One region of the Paenibacillus sp. WC2504 genome, then DNA from elsewhere that is predicted to be linked to it. Evidence: riboswitches for the same ligand, from Rfam matches in the RefSeq annotation. Region 1 holds a riboswitch; each other region holds the start of a gene.
The links. A riboswitch is a leader RNA that binds a small molecule or an ion and turns the genes downstream of it on or off. The one in region 1 is predicted to bind cyclic di-AMP.
Positions count from the first base shown of each region.

Region 2: linked by a shared signal. The riboswitch ahead of ACUN27_RS37035 (ubiquitin-like domain-containing protein) and the one ahead of ACUN27_RS32460 (stalk domain-containing protein) in region 1 are both predicted to bind cyclic di-AMP.
Region 3: linked by a shared signal. The riboswitch ahead of ACUN27_RS03295 (APC family permease) and the one ahead of ACUN27_RS32460 (stalk domain-containing protein) in region 1 are both predicted to bind cyclic di-AMP.
Region 4: linked by a shared signal. The riboswitch ahead of ACUN27_RS02720 (hypothetical protein) and the one ahead of ACUN27_RS32460 (stalk domain-containing protein) in region 1 are both predicted to bind cyclic di-AMP.

Region 1 is NZ_JBQZFH010000001.1:7,151,241-7,159,257, reverse strand. It holds gene ACUN27_RS32475 (molybdopterin molybdotransferase MoeA) at 1-477, shown strand, start outside; gene ACUN27_RS32470 (sporulation protein YjcZ) at 555-668, opposite strand; gene ACUN27_RS32465 (GNAT family N-acetyltransferase) at 846-2,036, shown strand; gene ACUN27_RS32460 (stalk domain-containing protein) at 2,468-3,265, opposite strand; cyclic di-AMP (ydaO/yuaA leader) riboswitch at 3,279-3,431, opposite strand; gene ACUN27_RS32455 (LiaF transmembrane domain-containing protein) at 3,600-3,899, shown strand; gene ACUN27_RS32450 (PspA/IM30 family protein) at 3,927-4,550, shown strand; gene liaF (cell wall-active antibiotics response protein LiaF) at 4,725-5,387, shown strand; gene ACUN27_RS32440 (sensor histidine kinase) at 5,413-6,474, shown strand; gene ACUN27_RS32435 (response regulator) at 6,553-7,200, shown strand; gene lepB (signal peptidase I) at 7,227-7,775, shown strand; gene ACUN27_RS32425 (hypothetical protein) at 7,842-8,017, opposite strand, start outside.
Region 2 is NZ_JBQZFH010000001.1:8,088,870-8,096,886, forward strand. It holds gene rsmA (16S rRNA (adenine(1518)-N(6)/adenine(1519)-N(6))-dimethyltransferase RsmA) at 1-838, opposite strand, end outside; gene rnmV (ribonuclease M5) at 901-1,443, opposite strand; gene ACUN27_RS37035 (ubiquitin-like domain-containing protein) at 1,560-2,651, opposite strand; cyclic di-AMP (ydaO/yuaA leader) riboswitch at 2,990-3,183, opposite strand; gene ACUN27_RS37040 (ABC transporter ATP-binding protein) at 3,466-4,209, shown strand; gene ACUN27_RS37045 (ABC transporter permease) at 4,206-5,438, shown strand; gene ACUN27_RS37050 (TatD family hydrolase) at 5,424-6,191, opposite strand; gene ACUN27_RS37055 (HD domain-containing protein) at 6,219-7,496, opposite strand; gene ACUN27_RS37060 (AbrB/MazE/SpoVT family DNA-binding domain-containing protein) at 7,868-8,017, shown strand, end outside.
Region 3 is NZ_JBQZFH010000001.1:700,214-708,230, forward strand. It holds gene ACUN27_RS03275 (ATP-binding cassette domain-containing protein) at 41-877, shown strand; gene ACUN27_RS03280 (ATP-binding cassette domain-containing protein) at 868-2,529, shown strand; gene ACUN27_RS03285 (EcsC family protein) at 2,662-3,438, shown strand; gene ACUN27_RS03290 (NAD(P)/FAD-dependent oxidoreductase) at 4,006-5,235, shown strand; cyclic di-AMP (ydaO/yuaA leader) riboswitch at 5,421-5,581, shown strand; gene ACUN27_RS03295 (APC family permease) at 5,679-7,514, shown strand; gene ACUN27_RS03300 (YqkE family protein) at 7,571-7,831, shown strand; gene ACUN27_RS03305 (polysaccharide deacetylase family protein) at 7,828-8,017, shown strand, end outside.
Region 4 is NZ_JBQZFH010000001.1:560,666-568,682, reverse strand. It holds gene kdpB (potassium-transporting ATPase subunit KdpB) at 1-372, opposite strand, end outside; gene kdpA (potassium-transporting ATPase subunit KdpA) at 403-2,073, opposite strand; gene ACUN27_RS02730 (potassium-transporting ATPase subunit F) at 2,122-2,199, opposite strand; gene ACUN27_RS02725 (hypothetical protein) at 2,356-2,859, opposite strand; gene ACUN27_RS02720 (hypothetical protein) at 2,887-3,303, opposite strand; cyclic di-AMP (ydaO/yuaA leader) riboswitch at 3,427-3,595, opposite strand; gene ACUN27_RS02715 (hypothetical protein) at 3,881-4,402, shown strand; gene ACUN27_RS02710 (APC family permease) at 4,472-6,298, opposite strand; gene ACUN27_RS02705 (AraC family transcriptional regulator) at 6,450-7,352, shown strand; gene ACUN27_RS02700 (response regulator transcription factor) at 7,353-8,017, opposite strand, start outside.

The DNA of each region.
Region 1 (8,017 bases):
GTTATCACCTCAGGCGGTGTCTCTGTAGGCGACTATGATGTTCTGGTGGATCTGTTTGGAAGGTTTGCAGGCAAGCTTCTGTTTAATAAAGTGGCGATGCGACCAGGCACGCCGACGAGCGCAGCCTTTTGGGAGAATAGGCTGCTGCTCTCACTCTCTGGGAATCCGGGCGCATCGTTTGTAGGCTTTGAGCTGTTTGCCAAGCCGCTGATTAAAGCGATGTCAGGCTGTCCAACACCTTACCCCGAAGCCATTACAGCTTATCTGGATGTAGATTACGACAAAGGCTCGGCATTCCCGCGTTATGTCAGAGGGACAACGCATGTGGAGAATGGCTGTTTGCGGGTTAAGCCTTCCGGCATTGATAAGTCCAGCATTATGGTTTCCATTAAAGATGCGGATTGTTTGATTCAGCTGCCTGCCGGAGGTTCAGGTTTTGCGAGGGGCGAACGTGTTCTTATATTTCCGATAAAATAAAAAAAGGACCTGCCAATCACCAGCTTCTGTCAAAGAAGTTGGTGCTGGCAGGTCTTTTTAATGGAATGAAGGCAAGATTAGATTGCGAAAGTAGCTAAGATGATAACAAGCAGAACATAAAGGACAAGAACGACACCTACAGATCCGTATCCAGATCCGTATCCAGTACCACAACCAGCTGCATATGACATAGTATCCCCTCCGGTTCTTAAGTATTTAAGTGGGTTGAATCACTATACATCAACATCATATGACGTAGAGACATTCGTTGATTGGACGGATGCCCTGATTTCAAAATGGAAAGCGCCTAATTAGGCATAGGTATTGTCAATGATTTTCCAGTATACTTGTACATGAGGTGATACATAATGAGTGAAATTCGAACATTGGAACAACAGGAATTGCCGGAGAGTCTTGCTTTATCCCAATTTGCTTTTCAATATGAGCTGAGCGCAGAAGAGCAGGAAGATCGCAGCAGTTGGACAGATCCGAAGCAAATTTGGGGCTATTTTGTTCAGGGTAAGCTAGCTGCCAAGCTTCAAATTAACCAATTTCATACGTGGCTGAATGGTCAGCGTTTTGCCATGGGCGGTATTGCGGGAGTAGCAACATGGCCGGAGTATAGGCGCAACGGGATGGTAGCGAAGCTGCTGCTTCAAGCGCTTAAGGTGATGAAAGAGCAAGGGCAGACCGTCTCGTTTTTATCTCCGTTTAAGTTCGAATTTTATCGGAAGTATGGCTGGGAAACGTATATTGATTACCTGAAATATGAAATTCCTGCGGATAAACTTCCGAAATTTCATGCTCCGGAAGGTAGTTCAATCGTTCGTGTGACGAGGGAATGGGAGCTTTTGAATCCCATTTATGAGCAGTACGCCTTGCAATTCAATGGCATGCTGAAGCGGGACGCAAGTTGGTGGAACAACCGATATTTTAAAAATAAAAAGGGTACGGTAGCCCTCTATGTAAATGCCAAGGGTGAACGGACGGGGTACGTCTTTTATCAAGTAAAAGAATATACGGCGACCATTCATGAGATGGTGTTTTTGGATGAAGAAACGAGACGTGGGTTGTGGAAGTTCATAGCCGATCATGATTCCATGATCTCGAAGGTAGAGGTTAAAGCGCCAGCTGATGATCAGCTTCCTTTCTTGGTGCATGATCCTAAGTTCAAGCAGGAGAAAATAACGTATTTTTCAGCGCGCATTGTTGATGTGGAAGCTTTCCTGAAGCAGTATCGGTTTGAACCGCGCAAGGAAGTTGAACCTATCTATTTACGTATTTCTGACTTGCAAGCAGACTGGAACGACGGGATTTTCCAATTGCAATTCACAGGCAGCGGGGAAAAAGCGGAGGTCACCAAGTTAGTTGAGGGTGAGCAACCGGCAGAAGAGCGTATACTGAGTTGTAGTATTCAAACGTTGGCTGCCTTATTTATGAGTTATCAAAAGTCGGGCTTTATGGCCAAAATCGAGCGGCTTCAAGGCTCGCAGGAGCTGGTTGCTCGGTTGGAAGCGGCTATTCCGCAGCGTACGACGTATTTGGCGGATTTCTTTTAATGAATCAGTCCCGGTGTTCCGGGGCTGTTTTTTTGTTAATGCGCTATCTCTCGGAAATTTCAGCCGAAAAGGCTTCCGGGCCAGCCCTCATACAGCTCTCGAACCGCTCTCGTACTGCAGTTGCACGGTATCCTCACCTGAAAGGGAACTGTGGGTGGCTATTTCAGGGAGAAACGCCTTTTCGGTTACCTGAAGGGAACTACAGGGTGCTATTTTCCCGATATCTCCTGAAAATCGCACGTTCGAGGACAAATAAGAGCCTGTAGTTCCGTTACAAAAGAGAAATGCTCGTTTTTCCACAAATAGCGGACTCCAGTTCCTTTGAGACGATTCGATCGAATAGATAGGGAGGTCCCGGAGTTGCATCGCAGTTTATGTGAGGCTTTAGGTAGTTGGCCGTATGCTCGTCAAAATTAAAAAACCCGTGATCATCACGGGTTTAGTTTGTACACTTTTACAGTTTGGAAGCCGAATTTGCGTAAGGATTGCTGGGAGCCTGGAATAAAAATATCAACGCGTTTGCCTTTGATGGAACTACCGGTATCCGTTGCATAAGCATACATGCCGCCTTTTGGCAGGCCGTTGAAATCATAACCTTCTATATAGAGCTTAGATCCAAGTGGAATAACCGATGGATCTACAGCAACGGTTCCGATTCCTAATGGATTCCCCATATAGTCCAATGCTCCAAAGCCTCCATTTTCAGAAGGATCTGCGGAGTAAGCTGTTGACTCAAATAGTTCATAATCAGGTGCGTGATGATTGCCGTCTTTACTTAAAATCGCTAGGTTGCTGCTTGCATCCCACTGAACGGGAATGTCGGAAGCATTGCTTAAGAACCGAAGCGGCACGTAGACACGACCGTTTTGGAACTCAGCGTGTGTGTCCATCTCGACAGGGGTGCTATCGATTTCGGCCTCTTTTTGGCCGGACACCAAGGAAATAGAGTGCTTGTCATTGTTCAGTGTGACTTTAATTTCGTCGCCTTCCTTTTGCCATTGTACATCATAACCCAGTTTCTCTGTTACGAAACGGATCGGTACTTGTGTAGCGTGGTTGTCATCCAAATAAGGCTGGGCATCCGGAAATTGAACCAGGTCATCGTTGACTTGCACTTTCACGTCCATACTCGCGGCGGCTGCATAGGCATGTCCCGAAAATGGGGAAAGAAAGCCTCCTGCCAAAACTGTGGCGGACACAGCAAGGCACGCTAACCCTTTTGTAAACATATTCAATTGGTAATCCTCCTTCAAAATGAGCCTCCGAGGTTAGTTGACGGGTTCGGGAAGAAGGTTCTCCCTAGTCTGCTCTGCGTACAAAGCAAATATTCACCCCATGTAAATCGTCCCCCGTACCGGCACTTTGTCTGTGCACCGGACTCGGCTTCAAATATTCTATCATTGATAGAATAAGAGAAACAACGCCCAAAATATGGTTAAAGGTCTTAGTGCATACTGGACTTAGGTCTAGGTACAAAAACAGTCGGGAGTCCGTTTTGACACACATCCTTTTCGGCTACGATAGTAGCATGAAGATTACGCGAAGGGCGGTGCAATAGTGAGCATGAATCGATCAAAAAGTTGGGCGTTCATTCTAATAGCGGTAGGCTTTCTTATTTGTATGCATCAAGTTGGTATGCATTTTCATGTCATGGGACTGCTGGTTCCTGTGGCGATGGTGGGGCTTGGTTATGTGGGGATAACCCATGGCAAGAAGATGGGCTGGGTGATTTTCGGCATTGGTGCCCTGATATTAATTACTAAATTATCTGGATTCCTAGCGATTGTGTTTGCTGTGTGGTTAATGTATTACGGCTATCGCATGCTAAAAAAACAAAACGATTCGGCGGAGTTCAAACTTTAATCAACAGGAATTTAGGAGGTGTGGATCATGAGCGTATTTGATCGAATTGGTAAAATGGCCGATATGGCCTTGCAGGAGGCAGCAAGCAAGCTGGACCTGCATGAACGGGGAGGCGGCCACTCGAGCCACGCAGGACACGGCGGACACGCTGGAGCATCGCGCGGCATCGCCGAGCTGGAAGAGCGCTACGAGGAAGCGCTGCAGCGAACGATTGAGCTGCGCCAGCAAAGCGTCGACGCGGAGGAGATGGCGCAGCTGCGCGCCGAGCAGGCCGAGCTGGCCATGCGCGCAGGCGACGAAGAGCTGGCGCGTATGGCGCTGCAAGAGAAGCTGCGCTTGGAAGCTGCGTGCGCGCAGTACCGCGCGCAGTACGCGAGCAGCCAGGACGTCTGCCTGGCGCTCGCAGACGAGCTGGCGGTGCTGCGTGCAGGCCGCGCAGCAGGAGCGGGGCAGCCGCGAAGCGGGCTGTCCAAGGAAGAAGCTCGCGAAGCATTGCGCGAGCTGGAAGCGACCGGCCGCGAGCTCGGCCGGGAAGCGCTGCAGGGGCTGCGCGTGGCGGGGCGCGTGTCGAAAGAGACGCTGAAGGAGGCTGGCAGCAACCTCAAGCAAGAGATGCGCAAGCTTCAGCAGGATTGGCGCGACAAGAAATAAGCCTCGCGTGATTGTACTGCGCCGCGACAGGATGCGGCGCAGCCGAGCTCCGGCCTCCTTTCCTCATGCTAGAGCCTTGCTGGGCAAGGATTTGCATCTTGGAGGCTGTCCATTCTTATGGTATGCTAGGAATCTATATGAACGAATTAATCGGCAGCCAGAGGAGGTGCAGCGATGGGCGAAGAAACCAAAAACAACCGCAACCGGAATACAGCTCTTGTGCTGATTGGCGCCGGTCTTTTTTTGCTTCTGGATCATACGATAGGCTTTTTCCCCATTCTTGCGATTATCCTCGTCTTGCTGGGCATTCATCGGGTCCGTTCCCGCAAAGAGCGCAAAGGGTTTGTGCTCATCGGCGTGGGGGCTGTGATTCTGTTTGGTGATCATATTACGATTGTTTTCGCTATCGTTTTGATTTCATTAGGATTCTTTTTCATAAGGTCTAAGCAAGTGCATAAAGATGACACCTATATTCAGAAGCAGAAGCTGATGGATAGTGTTCGATTGGGGCGTGAGCCTTGGATCATGCGCAATAGTTCAACATGGTACATTATTGGGGAGACGTATATCGATCTCTCGCTTGCGATACTGGAGCAAAAGGAGACTACGCTTATTCTGCAAGGTGTGATAGGCGACGTAGATATAAAGGTACCGGATGATATTGGCGTCTCAGTTGGGGCATCCGTTACATTTGGCCAAATTCAAGTCGCAAGTGAGCGTGAGTCAGGCGTAATGAACAAATTACAGTGGCAGTCGTCCAATTATGAGAGCTGCGATCACCGCGTGAAACTTGTGCTTTCTTATATCGTAGGAGATATTAAAATTAAAGTGATGTAAAAGTCTAGAGGAGGTTCAGCGCATATTGGACGGCTATAAACGCAGATTAACGAATATGATATGGCGCAGTATGGCTGAATCGATTATTTTTAGTTTTTTTGTATTTGGCGCTATCATCTATTTTATGAACTCAAACAATCTAATCAATCCATTTACGAGCTGGCAAGAAGGTGTGAAATTCGTTTTCATGGCCATCGTGATTATCGGAGGCATTGGCGCAGGGTACGGTTACTGGAACAGCTCACGGATTACACGCCGGCTTGAGCCGCTGATGGAGACGATGATTTTGCTTGAAAAAGGGACCTTCGCCCGCGAAGGCTTCCAGAATGGTGAAGATGAGATCGGGCGTCTCGGCGAGCAGCTCGGCCGCATTATGAAACGTTGGGAAGAGCAGGTTACTTCCCTGCAGCGACTTTCTAACAATAACGCCGAGCTTGCGGAGAAAGCGAAATTGTCGGCTGTTATTGAAGAACGGCAGCGTTTAGCGCGGGAGCTGCACGATGCAGTAAGCCAGCAATTGTTCGCGATCTCGATGACCGCAACCGCTGTTGGCCGGACATTGGACAAGGATTTCGAGAAAGCCAAACGGCAGATTCATCTGATTGAGGAAATGGCTTCCGTTGCGCAATCGGAGATGAGGGCGCTGCTGCTTCATTTGCGGCCTATCCATTTGGAAGGAAAACGATTGTCCGAAGGGCTTGTTGAGCTTCTCAAAGAGTTGGCGGCCAAAGTGCCGATGGCGATTACATGGGATATGGACGAAGAGATTCGTTTAAATAAAGGTATTGAGGATCACCTGTTCCGGATTGTACAGGAAGCGCTCTCCAATGCATTGCGCCATTCCAAAGCGAATAAGCTCGAGGTTAAGCTGCTTCACCGCGCTGACGGCGTTCGTCTGGCGATCCGCGATGATGGTGTCGGTTTTGAACTGGATGCGAAGAAACTTACCTCCTACGGCATCGTGTCTATGAAGGAGCGGGTTAACGAAATTGGCGGCTCTGTTGACATTATTACAGCTCCTGATCGTGGTACGCGTATTGAAATTCGAGTGCCGATTCTAGCTACAGATGCAGTGGAAAGTGTATAGTCGGTTCGTGTTGTTAATTGATGATGGTGTTGGTAGTGGAAAATAGGATGACAGTTCTGCTGACGAGAGGAGAAGCAAATGGACGATACATTGATTAAGGTCTTGCTTGTCGATGATCATGAAATGGTGAGGATCGGGCTTGCCGCTGTTCTGGGAACAGAAGATGGCATTGAAGTGGTCGGAGAAGCCAGCAACGGGCAAGATGGCATTCGGTTAGCTCAGGAATATCGACCGGATGTCGTGCTGATGGATTTGGTCATGGAAGGCATGGATGGGATCGAAACGACTCGGAAGCTGCTTCAGCTGTACCCGGAATGTAAAGTCATTGTGTTGACTAGCTTCTTGGATGATGAGAAAATGTATCCAGTGATTGAAGCTGGGGCCTTTAGTTACTTGCTCAAGACGTCTCGCGCTTCCGAAATTGCGCAAGCGATTCGAGCCGCGGCCAAAGGGCAATCCATTCTGGAGTCTCAGGTTGCCTCTAAGATTATGAACCGTTTCAGACAGCCTAAGGCGGCAGCGGAACCGCATGAAGAGCTGACAGATCGGGAAATGGAAGTCCTGAGGCTGATCGCCAAAGGGAAGTCGAACCAAGAGCTGGCGGATGATTTGTTTATCGGTGTGAAAACAGTGAAATTTCACGTCACGAACGTACTCGCCAAGCTTGGTGTGGAGGATCGAACACAAGCGGCAATCTATGCCTTTAAGCACGGCTTGGCTGAGTAGCAACATGGGACAAGGGAGCGATAAGGATGAATTTTCTCAAGCAATTGTGGAGCTGGTTTGGTTCCATTGCCATTTCTTTTGTTTTAGTCGTATTTCTTGGCGTTTTTGTGTTCCAATCGACCAAAGTAATGGGTCATTCTATGGACCCGACGCTGCATGACAGCCAGCGTGTGTATGTATCAAAGCTTTCTCATACGTTCAATTACGAACCTAATTATGAAGACATCGTCATTATTGATTCTAGAGTTGATTTGAAGCGGACGTTCAAGAACGATCTGCTGGATAGCCCTCTGCTTAGCTTATTTACAAAAGGTGATGACAAACACGTATGGATCAAACGTGTGATTGGGAAGCCTGGCGACCATTTAGAGATGAAAGACGATAAATTGTACCGGAACGGCCAATTGCTCGAAGAGCCGTACTTGAACGAGGCGATGAGAGCAAACGGGAACAAGGAATGGACAGTTCCGGAAGATCACGTATTCGTGATGGGAGATAACCGAAATAACAGTATGGACAGCCGTGTCATTGGCTACGTTCCACTCGATCATGTCTTAGGCAAGAAGCTCTTCTAAAAAAAGCGACCCTCTGGGTGAGCATGCAGATGCATAAGCTCATTCCAGAGGGTCGCTTTTTTTAAATCACATCTGTGTATCGAGCAGCAGCCCTCTCATCGGAACCGGCAAGTAGGCTTGGAGTTTGGAACGGTATTGCCCGTAAGGTTTTAGGTCAGAATGGGACATTTGAAACAATGCTTCAGAGGGAACTTGCTGCAGCTGTCCAAGGTTGTTCGCCAAGGTAGAAGCGAAGCTGGTAA
Region 2 (8,017 bases), 940 kb from region 1:
GGCGCGAAGGCTCGATGTTGATGCTCTGGAGCAGAGTTTCCAGCTCCGATTTGTTTTCTTTGGTAAAGAACCTCGCAGCGAGGTTGTTGTACAAGGTTTTGCGCCGCTGGACAAAGGACGCCTGGACGACAGCGAAGAAGAAGTCCACGTCCGCCACGTCAACCGGCGGTGTTTTGCGCACACGCAGCCGGATGACGGCAGAGTCCACGTTCGGCTGCGGCACAAAGACGGTGCGCGGCACGATCGTGACAAGCTCCGGCTCGCAGTGGAACTGCACGGCAATGCTGAGGCTGCCGTAATCTTTGGTGCCCGGGCGAGCCGCCATGCGGTCGGCCACCTCTTTTTGAATCATCACGACGATGTTCTCCAAGGGAAGCTTCTCTTCGAGAAGCTTCATAATAATCGGCGTCGTGATGTAGTAGGGCAGATTGGCGACGACACTGACGCCATCCAGCCCGTCAAAATGCTGCCGGAACAATTCCGGCAGGTCCGTCTTCAAAATATCGCCATGCACGACACTCGCATGGGGATAAGGCTCCAGCGTCTCGCCTAGGATAGGCAGGAGACGCTGATCGATCTCCACGGCCAAGACGCGCCCTGCGAGCTTGGCCAGCTGCTGGGTGAGCGCCCCAATGCCAGGGCCGACTTCCAGCGCGCCTTTGTTAGGCCCAAGCTCCGCAGCCGAAACGATCTTGCCCAAGATATTCTGGTCGATCAGGAAGTTCTGACCCAGACTCTTTTTGAGCACGAGATTGTGCTTTTTTATAATTTGTTTCGTCTTACTGGGTGTTGCGACATCTTCCGCTGTTACAATCACTTCACTGCCGGGTATAGTCATTATGTAGCCCTCATTTATCTATAGGTTCTGAATTCCGAATTCCACTGTTATTCCTTACTTTACTATATCTTCGGCTCCAGATGCTCCAAGGCTGCCTCAAATTCCTCACGTGAGATCTGGAACATCGCACATCGCTTATAAAATTGTTTGCCATTGCAGTAACCGATACCCAGGGCATTGCCAACAACGAGCCTCCTGGAAGCCGCCTCCGGATGAACGATCAGCCCTGCGGCTATGAGATCCTCCATGGTAAGCTGCGAGACAGCCCCGTCGTACTCTGTCCGCAGGTTCTGGAGCGCCTCCCGGACAATCTCCGGCGCTGCGTTCTCGACGCCGATGTCGCCCTTATATTCGGCCTGCGCCTGCGTGATAAAGGCATGCTTGCAGCCAGGCACCTTGGCTGCCACAATCTTCCGTATCCGCTCACCTGCGTGATCCGGATCCGTAAAGATAATGACGCCTCTGCGCTGCTGCGCGAGGGCTATTCGCTTCAATACGGCTTGCCCGATGGCTGAGCCGCCTGTCTCTATCGTATCCGCCTCGACGGCTCGGCGAATAGCGGCCGTGTCGTCCTTGCCTTCAACGACGATGACTTCTTTAATCATAATCGGTTCCCTTCCCAGTACGCAGAAAAAGAAGAGGGATTCCCTCTTCTTTCGCCCAGGCTGCTTGCCTGGCAACGTATATTGACATTGTTCCCGCTGAAACAGACGTTTACACGTTAATTTTCAGACGGCTTTTTCGGTCCTACGACATAGACCGTATACCCTTGTTTCGTTCCGAATTTATTGGCGTAGCCATGATCTTCAAAGTACACATCGATCATTTGGCCTTTCACACCACTGCCAATATCTTCAGCACGACGGAAGCCAACGCCCTCAATGTAAACCCACCATCCCAGTGGGATAACTTTCGGATCTACCGCAATCGTTCTGCCCTCAGTAACTGTCGTTCCTGTATACGTCTTCCCATACCCAGGAGTTCCTTCGGCTTTCCCTGTCGAATCGGCTCCCGCTGAATAAGCCGTGAGTTTCACGTTCTTGAGGATTTGTTTATACCCAAATGTTACACCATTCTTAGAGACCTCATCCACGCTAGGGGATGATGCCGACAGAACGACAACGGGATTTTTCGTGCCAACGGACACAACTTTTTTAACGCTTTGTTCCTGTACTTCTTGACCTACAACAGCTTCTGCAACTAATACGCCATCTTCGTAAGTCTTTTCTTTCTTTTTCAGAAGTACGCCCTCTTTACCTTCTTGAACGACCTGCTCTTTACCCTTAAGCAACGATGCATCATTTTTCTTTTCCGTGTCGAATGCAATCGGTTCTGTTACTTCTTCCGTCTCTTTTTTCACACGGACGATTTTGATTTCATCGCCTGAGCTTAAAGAGGCTGTCGGTTCGGGAGTCAGCTTATCGTGCTCCCCAAGTGCAATATGTAAACGTTGCAATGCACTTTCAACCGTTCTTGCAGTTGTGTAAACAGTGGTGGTCTTTCCATCAGCAGTCAATTGAATTGGAGAAGCGTGTTCGATGACGAATTTGTCCCCGCCCTTGATTGTAGCCGTAGGGTCTGCAGATATTTCATCGTGTTCACCAATCGTTATGGCTTGTTCATCCAGTAGGCGTTGCAGGACCCATTGCTTCGTGTGCACAACGGTTTCTTGTCCATTCACAACCACGGATACGCTCTTGGTAGCCGTACCGTACAACAACACCAAAAACATGAAAGTCATTGCGATTGAGATTATAGCCAGGCTTAAAATCAAACGCAAGTTTTCATGCTTCCATCGCAATGCGAAGGACATGCTGGATGATCGTTTTACATGGGTCTCGCTAAAAGAGATACTGCCCACTTCTTCGGTCCTCCTTCAAAGCCTCGCCGCCAGGTTACAGCATGATTAAATTTGACGCGACTAAGGTTTTTAATTTAACTTAACGTGTCGTCCATCGGCAGTTGTTTGGAAACAGCTGCGTTCTGGTCGTCCCACCCCGCTTTGCTATTCATCATCCTATGAATTCCGGGTTACGAATAGTCGTCCGAAACAGTTAAAGGTCCTTATGGGGACAAAAAGCCAGCAAGAAGAGGACTCTTCTCGCTGGCTTAGTTTGCATAGTAAAAATACACAAATAGCACGCACGACAATCGTTACCTCTCTTACGCTTACGAGGTTAGCTGACGGATTCGGACGTGAGAGTCGCCCTACTCAGACGTAAACTTACGTTCAACGTCCAAGATTCACCCCTGTTACTCACTCTGTTTACTTCGTCAGCGATACCGCTTTATAAGCTAACAGTGGTTCCCCCGTTCCCATAATTGGAACTCAGCGAATGGAAAAATGGCAAATTGGTTATTAAGTTATTATGAAAAGTATATTACGCTGTTAATCTCTGCCTGTAAAGGGATTAACACCTACTAAAAAGGGCTAAATCGATTAAAAATAGCTTATTTTCAAGATAAAACCACCTTTTATCTACATTTAACTCATTATAACGTACGAATACTAAGTTTCTTCGTGTTTTCACTCTTAAACTAGGCTTCGAATCTAAATTTGTTTATAATTATCAGGTATGAAACCTATGTATAAATTCCAATAATTAGATATTTAGGGAGGCACTGAGATGGGTCCCATATTACAAGTTGACGCTTTATTCGGGGGATATTTACCAAATAAACCTGTTCTTCACGACCTCACATTTTCCATCCGTCAGGGTGAAATGATGGGATTAATCGGACTGAATGGCGCAGGAAAAAGTACGACCATCAAGAACATCCTTGGATTGCTTCAACCGCAAAGGGGTTCAATTAAAATTAACGGTTTGACGTTAGCCGAAGATCCGCTGCCTTACCATGCCACTTACGCTTATGTGCCCGAAAGTCCAGAGCTATATGAAGAGCTTACGATTCGCGAGCATCTGGAGTTAACCGCCATGGCTTACGGCTTAACGAAAGATGACTATCTCTCCCGCTCTCAAGCGCTGCTCGAGCAGTTTCACATGCAGGACAAGCTTAACTCTTTCGCAAGCCATTTATCCAAAGGGATGAAGCAAAAGGTCATGATCATGAATGCGTTCCTGATCGAACCTTCCCTCTACATCATTGATGAGCCTTTTCTCGGGCTCGATCCGCTGGCTATCCGCTCATTACTGGAGTTGATGGTCAAAATGAAGCGACGCGGCGCGTCATTTCTCATATCCTCGCATATTTTGTCTACGATTGAAAAATATTGCGATAACTATGTCGTCCTTCACAAAGGACATATGGTCGCTCAAGGCGATTTAGTCGAATTGCGTCAGCAGACAGGGCTCCAGCAAGCGTCATTGGACGACATCTTTTATAAACTTGTAAAAGGAGAATTAGTATGAAGGCGATGGACATGGATACCCGTGCCCTATGGCAGAAGAGATTTGAGCATTATATGAAGGAATCCATGGGTTACCTGCAGTATGCAGCGCGCAGCAATTTTTTCGGCTTCCTGCTATTTCTTGTCATCCTTTCTTCCTATTATTATGCAAAAATACTACAGCGCCTTCCGACAGATTATCCCTATCTGTGGATCGTCCTTTTGCTGCTGGTACCATTGTTAGCCTCAAGCCCCATTCGCACGCTAGCTAGAAGCGCAGACCGTATGTTTCTACTGCGCGTTGAACATCAGATGGGTCCTTACTTCCGCGGCGGATTCATGTACAGCCTAGTGCTGCAAGCATTCTGGACATTTCTGGCATGGGTTGTCCTATGGCCCTTGTATCATCACTGCCTAGGCCGCGATGAGCAGCATTTCTTATGGATGCTTGCTTTGCTTCTATTAATGAAGGTAGGCCATTTATTGGCCAGCTGGCAAGAAAGCCGATTTACTAATGAGCGCGCAAGAAGGATTTCCGTTAGCTTCCGCTGGCTGGCAACAGTTGTCCTGATTTCTCTGCAATTTCTGACAAGCGTCCTCTGGGCAAGCGGAGCTGCTCTTGTACTTACACTGGCTTGGTTAACTGCTACGCATTACGTATCCAAATACTACATCGGGTGGGATTATCTCATTGCGAAGGAAAGGCAGCAGCAAGCGCGATTATATGCCTTTTTCAACTGGTTCGTGGATGTTCCGCAATTGGGAACACGAATAGCCCGCCGAAGCTGGATCAGCGGGGTCACAAGATTTATTCCTTTTAAACAAGATGCTGCCTATCTCTACATATATATGAAAACATTTCTACGTACGGAGCTATTCGCGATTGTCTTACGTATATCCTTACTGGGCACATTAGCCATCGCCGTTTCAAGCAGCAGCACAGCGAGACTGCTCATCTTCTTCATCGCTTTGATCATTTCCATGGTTCAACTTACGCCACTTGAGCGTTCACACCGCTATACCTTTTGGCTCGACATGTACCCGCTTAACCGGCAGTTGAAAGCCGGCTCCTTAGCCTTCATCATTTGGTCAGCCTTGCTGCTAGAGTTATGTATGCTTTCGATTCCGTTCATGATTCGATCTTCACTTATCTACATAGTCGTGCCGCTCATCGGCTTCCTCTTTATCTCACTCACCTGTGGAGTATTTCTACGACGAAAATTTGCAAAGAATGCTTTACTTGAGACCTAACAAGGCAATGGCGTTGTTTGTCGTTATTTCTGCAAGTTCTTCCAGACTTATGCCCTTAATTTCCGCGGCGGTTTCGGCCACCAACCGAACATAAGCCGATTCATTGCGCTTGCCGCGGAAAGGATGCGGGGTCAAGTAAGGAGCGTCCGTCTCTATGAGTAAGCGGTCCAAAGGAACCTGCGCGAGCACTTCCTTGGGTTGTTTTGCATTTTTGAAAGTGACAGGTCCCCCAAAGGAAATATGGAAATTCATATCCAAACACTGCTTGGCCGTCTCCCAGCTCCCCGAAAAGCAATGCATGATCCCCCCGACTTCAGCTGCTTTCTCTTCTTTTAAAATGGTCAAAATATCCTGATGCGCATCCCGGTTATGAATCACAATCGGCATTTGAAGCTTGCGCGCCAACCTGATTTGCTCCCGGAAAACTCGCTGCTGTACTTCTTTAGGCGATTTATCCCAATAGTAATCAAGTCCGATTTCGCCGATTGCCACCACTTTTTCGTGTTGACACAGCGATTCGATCCATTCCAAATCTCCCGGCATCATGTCAATCGCATCGACAGGGTGCCACCCCACTGTTGTATAGATAAAATCATATTTTTCAGCAAGAGCTATTGAACTAGGAATTGTCTCTCGGTTAAAGCCAACATTCACCATTCTAGTAACACCGGCTTCACGAGCCCGTTGTATAACCTCGTCCTGATCTTCCTGAAATTGTTCTGCATTTAAATGAGTATGTGAGTCTGTTAGCATGTTCTTCTCCTTACTTCCTCTTATGTATTATTCCTGCTCGCCTAGCATCTCCCATAGCTCCGGATATTCAGAAGCATTCAGACGCTCAAGCAACTCCTCCGGGTAATAAACATGATGCTTACCCATTTGAAAGCCGCTAATCGACTGAACGATCTCCGAGCGGTGGGTGATTTCGGTCAGCGTCTCTTTATGATCCAAAAGCAGAATCGGCAAATTATCCTCCGTCTCCCCCGGCCTGTACACATCATAGGATTGATTCGACGGGAAATCAATTTCCATGTAATAGATTGGATCGAGCCCAACCTCGGCCATTACTTTCTCCATAAGCTGAACCATTCGCTGATTCGACTCATCAAAGGTACTGTATTTATACAATTTGCGGTCTAAGAATCGTTTGCACATATCAGCAAGGATAGGATCCTTTTCGCTCATCCAAAACGTTAACATCGCCTGCATCACAGATTCGTCGAGAAGTAAATAATCCTCAAGTGAAATCTTATTCTGAATCAGATGCAGGATCGGATCTGTCATAAAACCAAACGTATAGTTATCTTCATATAAATGTTTGGCGCGCGCAAAGATTTTGTGCAGCAGAATTTCCGCACTCCGAGTCACTGGATGGAAATAGACCTGCCAATACATCTGATAGCGTGACATTAAATAATCTTCTACAGCATGCATACCGCTTTCTTTAACGACAATATGCCCACGATAGGGCCGAATAACTCGGAGAATACGTTCCAGATCGAACGTCCCGTAATTAACACCCGTGAAATACGCATCTCTCAACAGGTAGTCCATCCGATCGGCGTCCAATTGAGACGACACCAGGCTTACAACAATTTCTTCATTGTAGGATTTGCAAATGACTCCCGCCACTTTTTTGGGGAAATCAGGTGAGACCCGGCTCAAAACTTTATTGACCTCCGTATCCCCCAACACAATTTTACAAGACCAATCCTCATGTCGGGTTCCAAAAGCCTTCTCAATGGAATGGGAGAAAGGCCCATGCCCCAAATCGTGCAAGAGTGCCGCACAAAGACAGATCAAACGCTCTTCCTTCGGCCAATCTTCATATTGGTTGCGTTCGAATTGGGAAATAATTTTGCGCGTGATCTCGTACACACCAAGCGAGTGCGAGAAACGGCTATGCTCGGCCCCATGAAAAGTTAAATAAGAGGTTCCTAACTGCCGGATGCGACGCAGCCTCTGGAACTCTCGCGTATTAATCAAATCCCAGATCGTGTTATCCTGCACGTAAATGTATTTATGAACGGGATCTTTAAAAACCTTCTCTTCCTTCATTCAATCACAACCTCTCTTTATTAAAATTCTACATCTTTTCGACATTTCACACCATCATGTCGACACATATGTCGTAATTTGTCGAATTTACTAATACCAATTTTTCATTGCTTTCATCCACTTAATTAGATTGGTTAAATCCACCTTTTCTCACATCAAATAGTAATATATTATTTACAAATCCTTATTCTACTTGGCTTTTCCTCTCTTTTCAGATGTGATCAGATTTCAAAAAAATATTGCTTCCGGGCCCAAACTAGCGAAAATATGGTTGACTATTTTGGGAATGGTTGGTATCATTAGTTTAAGAGATATGTCGAAACATGACGATATTGATAAAATTTTTATAAAATCGAAAGGGGTTTATATATATGATGAAATCTACGGGCATTGTAAGAAAAGTTGACGAATTGGGGCGTGTCGTTATTCCAATTGAACTTCGCCGTACACTTGGAATTGGCGAGAAAGACGCTCTTGAAATTTACGTAGATGGCGAGCGTATCATGCTTAAGAAATATGAG
Region 3 (8,017 bases), 6.5 Mb from region 1:
CATAGCACATCTTTTATGAAAGTGGAAGGACATTTTATATATGGCAAATCGAGAAATTGTGGCTTCTTTGCGGAATGCCTCCGTCGTCTATCGAACACAATCGGAAGAAGGGAGGCGGGTATGGTCGGACGTCTCTTTAGATATTCATAAGGGTGAATGGATGGTCGTCATCGGGCCGAATGGCAGCGGCAAAAGCACCTTAGCGAGCAGTTTACTGGGCTTAAGTCCCCTCTCAAGCGGTGAATTGATCCGCAATGAGTCTGGGCAAATTAGAGGCGTGCTTCAATTGCCGGATGCTCAGTTCGTAGGAGAAACGATTCAAGAGGAATTCGATTATCTGCCTGGTAAACAGGATTTAACAATAGAAGAACGCAAAGCCTGGTATCTCCAAAGCTTGTCAGCTGTGGGCTTGTCGCTCCCGCTCGAACGAGCGCTTTCCACTTTATCCGGGGGGCAAAAGCAGTTGGTTAATTTGGCGGCTGCCCTTGCGGTTCAGCCTGAAATCTTGGTACTGGACGAACCAACGGCGATGCTGGATCCAGCGGCAAGACAAGGAGTCCGACAGGCTGTGCGCGAAGCCCATCAGCGAGGTACTACCATTGTATGGATTACGCATCGGCTGGAAGAAGTGGCGGATGCGACGCGCGTCATCGGGTTTGGTGACGGACGGATCACGTTTGATGGGGGACCCCGGGCTTTCTTTTATGGAGAGAGTGAAGATAAGTCGTTAGAGAGGTCGCCATGTACCGAGTTAGGTCTCGACTCGCCCTATGTGGTGAAGACAGCTTTCGGTTTGCTAAAGTACGGCTGTGAGCTTCGCCTGCTTCCCTTGGATATGGATGAGCTGGCAGAGGCGGTGGCAAATTCATGTCTATAGCCCTGCAAAATATTCAAGTCAACGCCCCGGACGATCCTGGTCAGCAGCTGTTGAAAGATATCCGTTTTGAGCTTTCAGACAGCTCCGTTACAGTATTAATCGGACATTCAGGCTCGGGAAAATCGACGCTCCTTCAGGTCATGGCAGGTATTTTGGAGCCAGCTTCAGGAGTTATTACTCTTGATGACCAGCCTTTGTGGCATAAAAGAAAGGTAGACCAAGCGCATCTTTTGCGGCTGGGTTTGATTTTTCAATTCCCGGAGCAGCAGCTGTTCGCCAGCAGCATTCGCGGGGAATTCGCCTACTCGCTGCGCCCTTACCGGCTTGCGGAGGACGAGCGCGAGCACCGCATCCGAGCCGCTTGCGCCGACCTCGACCCCCGCGGCGTCTTCGCCCTGGAACGCTCGCCGTTTGGCCTAAGCGGTGGCGAGCAGCGCCGGCTGGCGCTGGCGACAACCTTCGCCACGGCGCCGGATTGGCTCCTCATGGATGAGCCAACCGCCGGCCTCGAGGCGACGGCCGTTCGCGAATTGCTGCGCATGATTCGCGAAAGGAAGCGTGGCGGCTACGTCATCGCCACGCACGACCTGGACACGTTCCTGCCGTTGGCAGACCGTGTCCTCGTGTTAGACCGCGGCGAGCTCGTCTTCGACGGGTCGCCGGCAGAGCTGTGCCGCGCGCCGGAGCTGCTCACGCGCGCGGGTGTCGGCCTCCCGAGCTGCGTGGAGGCCGCTCAAGCCCTTGCGCGACGCGGCATCGCCATCGCGCCGGATTTGCTCGCGCCGGAGCTGGCTGCGCCGGCGATCTTGCAGGCGCTGCGCGAGCGCAGCAGCGCAAGCCCGGGGCCGGCGCCGCAAGCGGCAGCGCCGAAGCCCGCGCGCGTTGCGCCAGCGGCGCCGCCGCAGGCCGCGTGGCTAGCGCGGGATCCGCGCGCGAAGTGGCTGCTCTACCTGCTGCTTGTCATCGGAACGATGCAGCTGCAGGTGTGGAGCGGCCTCGCGGCTTCTGCGCTGCTCTTGGGCCTTTCGTCCCTCGGGCTTCCACGCGCCGCGATTCGCGGCAGTTGGAAGATCGCCGTCCCGTTCGTGATCTTCATGTTCCTCTCCATTGTGCTGGCCGGCTTGGAGTGGAGGACGGCCGACGGGCCATTCCCGCTTGGCTTCGCGTCAGAGCGCGCGTGGAGCGCGGGCTTCGTCCTCACGCGCTTGTTCCTGATCCTGATGGCCGGCTACTGGCTGGCCGTGTCTACGCCGTATGGTCAGCTTGTGCAGGGACTGAATTGGGCGCTGTCTTTTTTTCGCAAAATGAAGCTGCCGGTGGAGTCATTTGCTTTGGCAGTCTCGCTCTTGTTTCGGTTCATCCCGCTTATTTTGCGGGAGTGGCAGCGATTTTCGGCGATAGTGAGGGCCAGAGGCAAAGCAGCGATCAGACCCGGCATGGTACGCATGCGAGATATCCCGGCGCTGGTTGTACCGCTGCTCCTCGCCATGTTTCACAAAGCTGAGCAAATGACCGTAGCGATGGAAATGAAAAAAATCGACGGCAAGCAGCAGCTGCTGAAAAAAAGCACACTGAGCTGGCAGCCCAAGGACACGTTGATCGTTATTTGGAGCGTAGTTGTTTTTGGTGTGCTGATCGTTATGCGTTACTAATAGGGAGAGAGCAGCTCATTCTGGAGGAGCTGCTCTTTTTGTGCTTGGCGGCTGTAGATCGAGGGGGAATCTTGAGGACGCAAGCCCCGTATACTATACTTTGACTAAGAAACTCGGACGGCGGTGACAAGCATGAAATTTTCTGATTACACCATCTATGAGCAGCAAATGCTGCGTAAAGTGAAGCTCTGGGAAATACGTCAACAGAAAACCCCAAATTTGCTTGAAAAAGCCTCGAAATCCGTCTCCACAAACATCAATAAGCTCATCCCGGAAAAGGTGCACAAAACGATCACGGCCACCGTCAGAGGGATGTTTCAGACGACATTGTTCGGGATGAACTATATCCCTCAGAATGACCCGCTTGTAGGCGCTTCTCTAGCTGAAAGTGATGCGAAAGCAGAGGAACTGCTGTCGCTTTATAAAAAGATTGCGGCTGCCGAGGGAGCAGGTACGGGAGCGGGAGGAATTCTGCTCGGCCTGGCGGACTTCCCGATTCTGATAGGGATCAAGTTGAAATTTCTGTTCGAGCTTGCGCACGCCTATGGCTACTCCACGAAGGACTATAGAGAGCGTTTGTTTATCCTGTATGTGTTTCAAATCGCGTTCTCTAGTCCAGCGAAAAAACCTGCTCTATTAGACACGATCAAGAATTGGCACGAGGTCGCAAGCGGCTTTCCGCCGTCTGACGCCTATATGGATCAAGTGGATTGGCAGCAGTTGCAGCAGGAATATCGGGACACTATTGATTTCCGTAAAATGCTGCAGCTTGTCCCCGGCATTGGAGCTGTCGTAGGCGCATGGGCGAATTTTGGCCTGCTGGAAGAGTTGGGCGTGGCGGGCATGAACAGCTTTCGCTTGCGTCGGTTAGAGGATAAAACCAGGTTGGAGGCTGAGGGTGAGCAGTGAACGGGTGGATTCCCGTTGGAGAAAATCCAATGAAAGTGCGAATTTCCTTGCTAAAATGCTGGTTTGGTTGGATGAAATCCAATAGGTAGGGGGAAATTGGCATCCTGTGGGCTGTTGCGGCGTGCTTCGTTGGATTTCATCCAACGGAACGCGGAAATCCGGCCTCAAAAAGGAGTTCTCATTGGAATTTATCCAATGAGAAGAGGCGAGGCATCGCCAGCCCGCGGTCCAACTCCTTAGCCCCTCCACGCGCTCGCCACGCCGTTCAATGTCTTGGTCCGCCACGTGCCCGCCACGCGCTCTCGCCCTACGTCCCGCATCCCCTCGCCCCGCGCACTTATGCCGCTGCACCCGCCCCCCATACCACACAGCCTTTTTTGACCAAGCTAGGCAATGTTCCAGTGATTTTTAGGAAAGAGGCACATATACTAATGATGAGCCAAACCATGTGTACGCCCTGAACGAGTATGTGATTTTTTTCACATGACAACCCTGGATGGTTTGGTCGATCTTTTTCACCAACGATGGTAGAGAAAAAAGATGATGTAATCGGAGGAGAGGATTCAGATGAGTAGACCGAAGGTGGTTATTCTGGGAGCTGGGTACGGTGGGCTTGTAACGGCAATAAGGCTGCAGAAGCTGATCAAAGCAGATGAAGTGGCGGTCACGCTGGTGAACAAACACGACTATCACTACATGACGACACATCTGCATATGCCGGCAGCCGGCACTGATCATCATGAGAATGCGCGTGTAGCAATTAAGGATCTGATCGATGAGCGGAAAATTCATTTTATCAAAGCAACGGTTCAGCAGATCGTACCTGAGGAAAAAAAGGTGGTTCTGACGGACGAAGTCCTCACCTACGACTACTTGGTCGTGGGGCTTGGGAGTGAGACGGAAACCTTCGGCATTCCGGGATTGCGCGAGTATGCGATGACAATTAACAGCATTAACAGTGTTCGCTTCATTCGTCAGCATACACAGTATATGTTCGCTAAATATAAATTGGATTCCAAGCATAAGGAATATTTGACAATCGTTGTTGGAGGCGCTGGTTTTACAGGCACGGAGTTTGTTGGGGAGCTGGCTGACCGAATTCCTGATCTTTGCCACATGTTTGACGTCGATCCTTCCCTTGTTCAGATCATCAATATCGAAGCATCGCCTACTGCTTTGCCGCCAGGATTGCCGAATGACCTCGTGGAATACGGCATGGACGTGATGCGCCGCAAAGGGGTTCAATATAAATTATCTACCGCCATCAAGGCATGCGAGCCCGGCGGCGTGCTGTTGGGAGACGGCCAATTCATACCTGCCGGCACGGTCATTTGGTCGGGAGGTGTTCGTGGGAATTCCTTGCTGCAAGATGCGGGCTTCCACGTCCAACGCGGCAGGGTCAAAGTGGATGACTACTTGCGTTCCTTGCAGTTTCCCGATGTTTTTATTACGGGTGATTGCTCGATTGTCATGAGCCCGGAAGGCACGCCATACCCCGCCAATGCCCAAATCGCCGTCCAACAAGGTTGTAATACGGCAAAAAATTTATACTATTCACTGAGTGGAAAGCCATTACGACCTTTTGCCTACGATTACAAAGGCACGGTCGCCTCGCTTGGTCGCGGAGAAGCAATTGGTATCCTGAAGGTCAAAAAAGTGAAAGGCAGGCTGGCCGCATTCCTCAAAAAAATAATCGATGCCCGCTATTTATTTCTCATTGGCGGTATCCCACTCATCTTCAAAAAGATGATTTTTAAGCAAAAACAAGCCACAAGGAAGCGTCATGTGAGAAATTAATTTTGCTGAAATACCCGAAAATCTAATGAATCAGACAATAAGCTAGTAAAACAGAGATACTGAAAGGATTACATCATTGTAAGCGGATTATCAAATGAATGCGGGGAGGGAATAATCTTTTTTAAGATTATTCTCTCCTTTACTATGAGCCAATAAGAGAGTAGTATCAACTCGTACGTTAACAGTTGAATATTTCGCTTAATTTTCTAATTAGAAAAGCGGGGGAACCATAGGTTTCAACGGGGTGAGTAAGGTGTGTCTTGTCGCATGCGGCAGCTACCTTTAGGGCAGATTTCTCGCAGCCCGAACCCGTCAGCTAACCTCGTAAGCGGTCGTGAGAAAGGAGAACATGTGGCTAAGCACAAGGTCTATCCTTGTGTTTTTTTGCGCCTAAAAAAGGGAAATCAAGCTGAAAACTAGGTTATTTGGAGGAATTTCACAGCATGACAAGTGACTCATTGAAAAAGATTGTATTCGGCAAACCGCTGAAATCAGCGGAGCTGGAATCTGAGAAAATGCAGGTATGGAAGGCTCTGCCCATCCTGTCTTCAGATGCCCTGTCTTCGGTAGCCTATGGCACGGAGCAAATTTTGCTAGAGCTTGCAACTGTTGGGGTTGCTGCTTTTGCTTTCTCATTGCCGATTGCAATCTCGATTATTGCTTTAATCATGCTTCTTGTTTTAAGTTATCGCCAAGTGATTGAGGCCTATCCAATGGGCGGCGGAGCTTACATGGTGGCCAAGGAAAATTTGGGCATGATGTCGGGAAGGCTCACCGGAGTTTCACTGCTGATTGATTACACGTTAACCGTTGCGGTTTCGATTTCAGCAGGCGTGCAGGCGATAACGTCGGCATTCCCGGTTACAGTGCCTTATATTGTCCCCATAGCCTTAGTGCTTGTCTGGTTGATGGTTTGGCTGAATTTGCGGGGCACTTCTGAATCCGGAACGGTGTTCGCGATTCCAACGTACTTTTTTATCCTGTGTATTTTACTGCTGATCGGCAAAGGGATCTTCGATATGCTGACAGGATCCATGAATATGCATGAATTCCAAGTTGTTCCCAGCTCGATGACGAGCTCATTGACTTTGTTTGTTATTCTAAAAGCCTTTTCATCCGGCTGCTCGGCCGTGACAGGGATTGAGGCGATATCCGATGCGGTGCCGCATTTCCGTACGCCATCTGTCAAGAATGCCAAGAGAACCCTGGCTTCGCTTGGTACACTATTGGCGATTGTCTTCGGGGGCGTCACCTTGCTGAGCTTGGGTTATGGAATTGCACCTGACCCGCATGGACATACTTCGGTCTTGTCGATGGTTACGGAGCAAGCGTTTGGCCGTGGCGTCATGTATTATGCCACACAGATTGGCACCATGCTGATTCTAGTATTGGCTGCGAATACGAGCTTCAACGGATTTCCTATTTTGGCATCCATTATGGCTCAGGATAAAAACTTTCCGCGCATGTTCTCGTATCGGGGAGATCGGTTGTCGTTTCACTACGGGATCGTAACGTTAGGTGTTTTGGCAAGTATCTTGCTCGTCATTTTCAAAGGAAAAACCGATGCACTTATTCCACTTTATGCGATTGGCGTCTTTTTATCTTTTACCCTTGCCCAAAGCGGTTTGGTCCGCAAATGGTTCAGAGAACGTCCGGCTGGCTGGATCGGCAAGTTCGTTATTAATGGGTTAGGGGGAATCGTTTCCCTTGCCGTTCTTATTATTTTCTGTATCACCAAATTTAGTGAAGGCGCTTGGATTGTTATTATTGTGACGCCGCTATTGCTTTGGGGAATAACCAAAATCAGCAATCACTATGATGATGTAGCCAAACAACTGCGCATTGATATCACACAAGAACGCGTATGCGTGAAGGAACCTGTAATCATTGTACCTGTTGCGGGCATTCACCGCGTTGTAGCGCAGTCTTTGAACTATGCCAAATCTTTATCTCCCAATGTCATTGCTTTCTACGTCTCGTTTTCGGATGAGGATGAAGAAGCGATGCAGGAGAAGTGGGATAAGTGGGATCCGGGCGTTCGGCTTGTCGTGTTCAAATCCCGTTATCGGACCATTTTGAAGCCGCTGGCTGAGTTTATTGAAAGAGTCGATACCCATGTTTCGGAAAAGCAATCGATCATGGTGATCCTGCCCCAGTTCATGCCGAAAAAATGGTGGCACCGCCTGCTCCACAACCAGTCTGCCGCACGTATTCGCTCGAAGCTGCAAGCCGATAAAGATATCGTCGTTGCGACGGTGCCCTATCATTTGCATGAGTAGAGGTGTACAATAAAGGGGTAAACCGGATGTAGAAATGGAACAGAGGTGAACCTTTTATGGCAAAAAAGAAATGGTCAAACACTACCGCTGAACCTAGCGCGCAAGATAAACCTGCGACACTCAAAGATTTGCTGCGCCCTGATATCGTAGCGGGGCTGAAGGCTCAGGCTGATGCGATGAAAGCTGAGGAGCAGGCTCGCAAAGAGGCTGCCAGAGCTGAAGCAGAGGCTGCGCGCAAGGCGGAGGAGAAACGGCTGGAGAATGATTTCGGCCACTTGCTCGAGAAGAGCAAGCTGGATTGGAGAAAACACAAATGAGGAAGCGCTTGGTGTGCTTCCTTTTTCTTTCGGGTGCGTTGATAGCGCTTACAGGTTGTGGGGTGGAGAGAGGGCCGATGAAGCTTGCGGACGAACCGGCTGTGTCGGGAAGGCCGGATTCTGTTGTATCTGCAGCGCCGGTTGTGCAAGGCGCCGTCACTCCGGTGCCCACTTCGAAAGTAATAC
Region 4 (8,017 bases), 6.6 Mb from region 1:
GAGTGTAGTAGAAGACACTTCCTTGTAGGAGCCATCCTTTTGAACCAGACGAGCTTTCGTATCGGACTTCGTTTTCCGTAGAGAGTCAGCCTGCGCCTTGCCGCGCCCTTCTGCCAGTGCTTCCGCAAAGTTCGCGAAAAGCAGAGTAAAGAGCAGAATCAGAAAGACCGCGATATTATAAGCCCTGCCTACTTCCGTCGAGCCAAATAGGTCAGGTGCAAGTGATAATAGAAAGGTAATGACGGTACCTACTTCTACGACGAACATGACCGGATTTTTAATCATTACCCATGGATTTAATTTCTTAAATGAATCCACAATAGCTTGATTGACAATTTCTTTTGTTAATGTTTTTTTACGTTCCACTGCCATGTAAATCCTCCCTCTCTATTACGTCTATCCTTAACGCGCTGCCAAATGTTCAGCAATCGGTCCCAATGCAAGCGCCGGGAAAAACGTTAGAGCACCGATAACTAAAATAATCATGATCAAAATCCCCATAAATAAAGGCGTATTCGTCCGAAGTGTACCTGTTGTAACGGGCACAACACGCTTAGTAGCAAGTGAGCCTGCTATTGCTAACATGGCGATAATGGAAATATATCGTCCAACCAGCATGACAAGACCAATGCTCATCGCATAAAAGTTCGTTCCAGCGCTCAAACCGCCAAAGGCAGATCCGTTATTGGCTGCACCGGAGGTGAAAGCATACAGAACTTCAGAAAGGCCATGCATCCCTTGATTCGCTATGGACGTGACCGATTCAGGACGAATCAACGCCCAAGCCGTCGGTGCTAAAATGATGAGCGGATGCGTCAGAATCGCGATCGCAGCCAGTTTCACTTCTTTGCCTTCAATCTTTTTGCCCATAAATTCTGGCGTACGTCCAACCATCAGTCCACAAATGAATACAGACAAGATGAGATAAAGCAGTCCGTTTAATAAGCCGACCCCTTTGCCTCCAAATACGTTATTTAACATCATCTCCGCAAAAGGAACAATGCTTCCTAGCGGTGTAAGCGATTCATGCATCGCATTAACAGAGCCTGTTGTAGCTGCTGTCGTAACAGTTGTGAAAAGCGCTGTTTCAGATAATCCGAATCGAACTTCCTTGCCTTCCATATTCCCATGAACGCCCATCGCATCCACAGTAGATATGCCTTTATACTCTGCGTAGAACACCGTCGCCAGCATGACCAAGAAGATGATTCCCATGGCCGCGAAGACGGTCCAACCTTGTTTCTTGTTCTTAATCATTAATCCGAATGCGTATACGAGCGAAGTCGGCAGAAGCATCATACAAATAATATGGATCATGTTGGTAAACGGCGTTGGATTTTCAAAAGGATGCGCAGCATTCGTTCCGAACCATCCGCCACCGTTGGTACCGATATGCTTAATCGATTCCAAGGAAGCCACTAAACCGCGAGTAATCGTTTGTTCAGCCCCTTCAATCGTTGTCGCTTGAACAGCTCCCAGCAAGGTTTGCGGGACGCCTTGAAAAACTAAAATTAAAGCGACAATGAAGCTAAGCGGCAGAAAGACGCGAGTAATCGCTCTAGTCATATCCACGTAGAAGTTTCCGAGGTTATCTTGACGACCCACTAATCCGCGGATAAAAGCTACCGCTACGGCGAATCCGGTTGCCGCCGATGTAAACATCGGGAACGTAATGGCTACCATCTGAGAGAAATAGGAAAGCGTGTTTTCACCACTGTAAGCTTGCCAGTTCGTATTTGTAATAAAGGAAATCGTAGTATTAAAAGCGATTGTTGGAGATACGTTGCCAATCCCATCGGGATTAAACGGCAGAAAACTTTGAAGCCGAAATACGGCGTACATGAGGATCATCATGACAAAGTTGACGATTAATACAGCTCCTAAGTACTTCTTCCATCCCATCGCTTCGTCTTCTTTAACACCCATTAGGCGATAGGACATACGCTCGAAGGGGCCGAACACACGATCCAGACCACTCTTTTCATAACCGAACACTTTCACCAAGTAGCTGCCCACCGGCTTCACCAAAAGCATGATAATCACCAGTGTGATGACTACTTGCAACAATCCCATACCCATAGTAGGTTCTCCCCCTGCTTTACATAAGTTCTAATTTATCCATTAAAATTTCTCCGGCTTCACTAAAACAAAACCGAGATAAACCATGATCGCTAGCGCAATTAGTCCAATCACAATCATTTGGTTGCCTCCTATAAGTTTTCATTCAAAAACTCGCATCGAAAGCATCAGCTTACGCTTTTTCGCAAAATTTCATAAATCCCCAAAATCCCAGAAAGGTTAATGCCATTAATAAGACCATTGTTACATCGTTGTACATCGCGCACCTCCTCCAGATCAGACAGAACCTAATTTATTTGTTTGTAATAGAGATGATAGAAGAAACTTCACATCACCATTTTTAGAATAAATAACGTAGTCAGCGCCTAACCCTTTATAAATCAATCGGGGATTTACACTTTGGGTAATCACATACATCGGCCCTGAAGTCCAACTGCGGCATATCTGAATATAGCGGCAGCATAACGTCAAGCTTTCTTCGAACAGAATAATGCTCCCGATCGGATAATCGGGGATATGGGGTGAACCCGGTAATGATGTATCCACCTGGATGATCTTTTTTACTCCCTGCCCTTCTAGCTTGAGTTTTTCCATCTTGTTGTTCGTTAATGCAACATAAGGAAACCCAGCCAACCTGATTTGTTTCATAAAGTCCTCGCCTGCCTTGGTTGGCGCAGCTATTAGCAGCAAATCGCTTTGCATGACTTTCATCGCTTCCTTTTCTGACTCATTGTAACGCCGAACTGTATAAAAATGAGGTAAAGAATCCTTAGCGTGCATATAAAAAAAACATAAAAATGCGCATGCTTAGAAAGAGACATAGGCCTCTGAATGGTCAAAGATATATGAACGATTCGATAGAACATCCAACTCTTTGTTGCCTATAGATTTATGTTGAAGCTTATCTGACAAGTCAGTTAATGCCGACTCGATCACATGAGTCCTTACTTCTCCCCATGCCTCTTTCTTCTGACGGACATACTGCAAACCGTCCTCAAGGGAAAGCCCTTTGAGTTTCTGAAAGACAACAGCCCATTGAACGAAATCTCCCTTTAGATTGCCGCAAGGAATTTCATAATCTCCTAAACCGCTTGTTCCCAAGCTTGTTGAGATGGAAAGGATGCCGCAATGGCAGTCGCGGCCATGTCCGGGCAGCAGTTTATCGGATAATTCATCATCAAAGCGATAGCATTCAATTCGGGTAATCTTGCATTCGGGAACCATGTGTAGATTCACTCTCCTCATTTTTTTGGACAACAAAAAGAAGCCTGCGAGCAGAGACTCCCTGCTCTCGGGCTTCTTGGCAGCTTGGTATAACAAGCAAGCTGTAATTAGCACATAGAACGTTGGCTCTCTCCCAATTCGCTTACGAGGTTAGCTGTCGGATTCGGGCTTGGAAGCGCCCTACCTTGGCAAGCCGGAGCTTGCCTTGGATTCACCCCGCGAAGACGTTGATCTGCATCCGTCCTCTATTGGTTCCCCCGTTCCCCTTGTGGGGACTCAGCGTTATCAACTTGTTGTGAAGTTGATGCTCTGAATCTTACGCCTCGGAGATCCGCCTTGTAAAACGTACCGCGACCTTCTTTTTGCCATATAGACGAGTGGATGCGCTTTCAAACAATTAAAGCATGAATTCTCGTTATTCAAGCTTCGTTTTTCTTCCATTTACGCCATTTTTATCGTTTTTTTATGGGTTACCCCGCTTTTCTTTACCCCATTTTTATTCCTCTCAGCCTTACAATTGAGGAGCAGAACACACACATTATTGCTGTCAGGTCTTACGTGCAAAGGAGAAATAACGATGGCTTCCGCTCCCCGTTATTATTTAGGGTTAATCCCCGAAATGTTAAATCCGATCCCCTTAACTTACGAGTGGTTCGGCGTCTTATGGTTAGAAGAGGCTAACCGTTTCCCTGTTATTGTCGGGTACTGGTTCTCTAAGGAGAAATCAGACATTATTCAAAAAGCGCAACGAGCCGGATATGCCAATTTGACCGAAATCTCGGAGCATTACGTGATCATGAACATGTACAGATCCATACGAAATAAACAAAAGGAGCAAGACTGGGAGAAGCGATCAAGGCTGTCAATTCGCATGAATTTCACAGCACCTTGGAAGAATGTTCCCTCTGGCTTGTATGTTGTCAAATCAAGAAATACCTTTCCTCTGCATGCTTCAGCCATATCGAAAAAAAGGTTTTTCCTTTGGTTAGAGCACGCGGCCGTGTGTGAAACCGAGCAGGAACTTCAAGCGTTCATTCGAAGGGTGCAAAGAGAGCACCACCTTGGGAAAAGAATCAAAACGGAGAGTCCTACGATGTAGGAAAGCCTGACATACAAAAAACGTACAGAAATGGCGTTTTACTGCCGATTTCTGTACGTTTATGGTCAGCTACTTTTTCAAATGATACGGCACCGTCGTCACGATGAGATCCCGCCTGTACAGCAGAAACGCGCGGATCAGTAAGCTGGACTGATTATGGAGAATGTGCTGCCAGTTTCGTTTGGGAATAAACTGCGGAATTAAGACGGTTACCCGGAAATTCGACTCGTTCGCCTTATGCTCCACAGTATCGATGAACTTCGTCAACGGTTGAATAATGCTCCGATAGTGGGAGTGCAGGGTGACTAACCGCACATCCGGCTGCCAACACTCCCATTTTTCTTGGAACTGCTTCTCTGCCTCCCGATCAAAGGCCACATACACCGCAATAATCTGATCTGGCGCTAACGATTTCGCGTAATTCATGGAATTTTCCACGACATGGGTAATTCCTGCGACAGGCACGATCATCACATTCCCCTTGATCGGGATAGAAGGCTCACACGTCGTGATCCGCAGCTGCTCACTCACGGCCTCGTAGTGCTTTTTGATTTTATGGAACGTATAAACAATCAAGGGGAGGAAGATAAACACCGGCCATACCTGCCCCAGCTTCGTGATAAAAAAGATCAGCATGACGGTAAAGCTAATCAAAGCGCCAATCAAATTGATCGTTAGTTTAACGATCCAGCCTTTGGGCTTTTCGCGCACCCATTTGACGAGCATCCCTGTTTGCGCAAGTGTAAAGGGAATAAACACACCCACAGCATACAGCGGAATAAGATGCTCCGTTCTGCCTTTAAACGCAATAATCAGAATGATCGACATAATCGCCAGAAATATAATCCCGTTCGAATACCCTAATCGATCCCCTCGGATCGTGAACATTCTAGCGATATATTTGTCCCTGGCCAAATTAACGGCGAGCAAAGGAAAGGCCGAATACCCGGTATTCGCGGCAAGCACAAGGATCAGCGCTGTCGTGCCTTGAATGAAGTAGTACATGTAATTTCTCCCAAAGGTTTGAGAGGCGATCTGCGAGACGACGGTTTCCTCCGCTTTAGGCGCAATGCCATAGGCATAAGCCAAATACACGATGCCGGAGAACAGAATGGCAAGCAGCAATCCCATGGCCGCTAAGGTTTTGGAGGCATTCTTCGGTCCCGGGTCTTTGAAGTTCGGAATGGCATTGGAGATTGCTTCCACACCTGTTAAGGCCGAGCTGCCCGATGCGAAAGCTTTCAATAACAAGAACAAAGTAATCCCGGCAACCGGCGTTCCTATAGGAGCATGCATCTCAGGTGTAACTGTGCCAGTCACCCCTTTATACAAGCCTACACAGATTAATATAATCAGCGCCAAAATAAATAAGTAGACGGGATAGGCCAAGATGGAGGCAGATTCAGTGATCCCTCTGAGATTCAGAATCGTGATGGCGACAACGAGCAGAATAGCAATATTCACATTGTAGGGGTGGAGCGACGGGAAGGCAGAAGTAATTGCGTCTGTCCCCGCTGAGATGCTGACCGCTACGGTTAGGATGTAATCCACCAGCAAGGAGCCTCCTGCGAGAAGGCCGGCGTTTACACCCAAATTTTCCTTCGAAACGACATAGGCCCCGCCCCCATGGGGATAGGCGAAAATAATTTGCCGATAAGACAAAATGAGAGCCAATAATAGAATGAGCACACCCACGCCGATCGGTATCGAGTACCAAAGAGCCGCGGTGCTTATGGTGATAAGCACAATCAGTATCTGTTCAGGTCCGTATGCGACTGATGATAGCGCGTCAGACGACAGGATCGCTAACGCCTTTGTTTTGTTCAGCTTTTGCTCCCCTAACTCGGCTGATTTCAAAGGCTGACCAATGAGTAACCTTTTCAATGCAGAAAACATCATACCACCGCCAAATGTTTTGAGTTCATCCTCCCTTAAATTACCCCCTAAGTTAGAATAAGAACCACAAATCATACTGCCAAGTTTCTACAAAAGTCGAACAAGCGATGTGATAAAATGGTACCGAGTGACTACCCAGTCTATCCATTGGATGGTGATGACATTGACAGGCATCTCCCCGATTCGGCATACCACCTATCGTGATTTGGCGCCCAGCGTCCATTGGGCTCAATTGCACCAAAGAACGCCTCAATTCAAATGGGCGCGGCGCATTTACGACTTTCAGTTTCTCTATGTCATACAAGGCGAGCTGCAGGCCACTTTATCAGGAAAGTCGATGTTGATTCCTGCGGGGAGGCTGCTGCTTATACCTGCCAATGTGTATCACACCATTGAAGTATTAACAGCGCCGCATGTTCATCTATTGGGGATTCACTTTGATTTCTTTAGCGACCTGCGCGTGAAGCAAGGGGATATTGTCGTGGATGAAAGCCATCCTCTCATGGATTGTTTTTGCGCGATGCCTTATATCGACGGGGCACCTCTGTTTCCGTACGGTTACTCCATCTCGCTACCGCCAGCTGTCGTTTCGCTGATGGAAGCGACCATTCATGAAATGACCGAGCAGAAACAAGGCTTCGAAATGGTCTCCAAGGGGCTGATGCTCCAAATGCTCACGCTGCTGATCCGTCATCAAGCGGAGACTGACCGCACCCTTCACCCGAAATATCAAGAAAGCTTACTGCATTTAGCTCATGAACTCAAAACGAGTTACCGAAAAAAGTGGACCAATGTCGAAATGGCCGCTTTCATCAACGTTCATGAAGACTATATGAGTAAGCTTTTTAAAGATATGTTAGGCATGAGCCCTAATAAATACCTGCAATCCGTGCGGCATCAGCAGGCTAAGCGGCTATTGCGCGAAACAGATGATAAAATCGAGCGAATCTCGCTCGAAGTCGGCTATGATGACTTTCATTATTTCAGCCGTATATTTAAAAAGTGGGAAGGCATGTCGGCACAGCAGTACCGCAAGTTCTCTCAGTTCATTTGACTACGCGTGACTCTTGCGGTAATCCGACGGATAGCTGGAACAGTTCTCGACGAACAGTTTGGTAAAGTGCCGCGTGCTGTAGTAGCCGACCTTCTCCGCGATTTGCTTCACTTGCAAATTGGTATTCAGCAGCAGCTCTTTGGCCTTCAGCATGCGAATATTCGTTAAGTATTTAACGAACGGTGTTCCGGTTTTTTTATTAAACAGCATGCTTAAATAATTGGCAGACACATTGAGCTGCTGGGCAATTGAACCTATGCCGATATCGTCCATGTAATGCTGCTCGAGATATTGAACGACCTGTTCGACCAGATCCGCCGTGACCGGCTCCCGGGGTTTGATCTCCCGCAGTTTGCTTTCCCCGATCTTCCTAAGCTCCCTGATCACTTCAGCCTCTGAGCGCACGGCATCATCTGTCTCTCCAACACCCAATGCCTGCTCCATGTACAGCTGAATAGCCCGCCGTGTTTGCTCGTTCGAACTTCGTTTGCCTGCTAAAAGCAATCCCTCCAGCTCACCCACCGCCGTTTGGTAATTCAAATACGCCCTGAAATACATATGCTGCTTAATAGCGCAAAAGAGTTGACTGATTTTAGAGCTTTCAGGCACCCGAGCTTCCGCCTCCAGCTCCATGTACCTGATGCGCTGGCCGATGCCGCGAACCA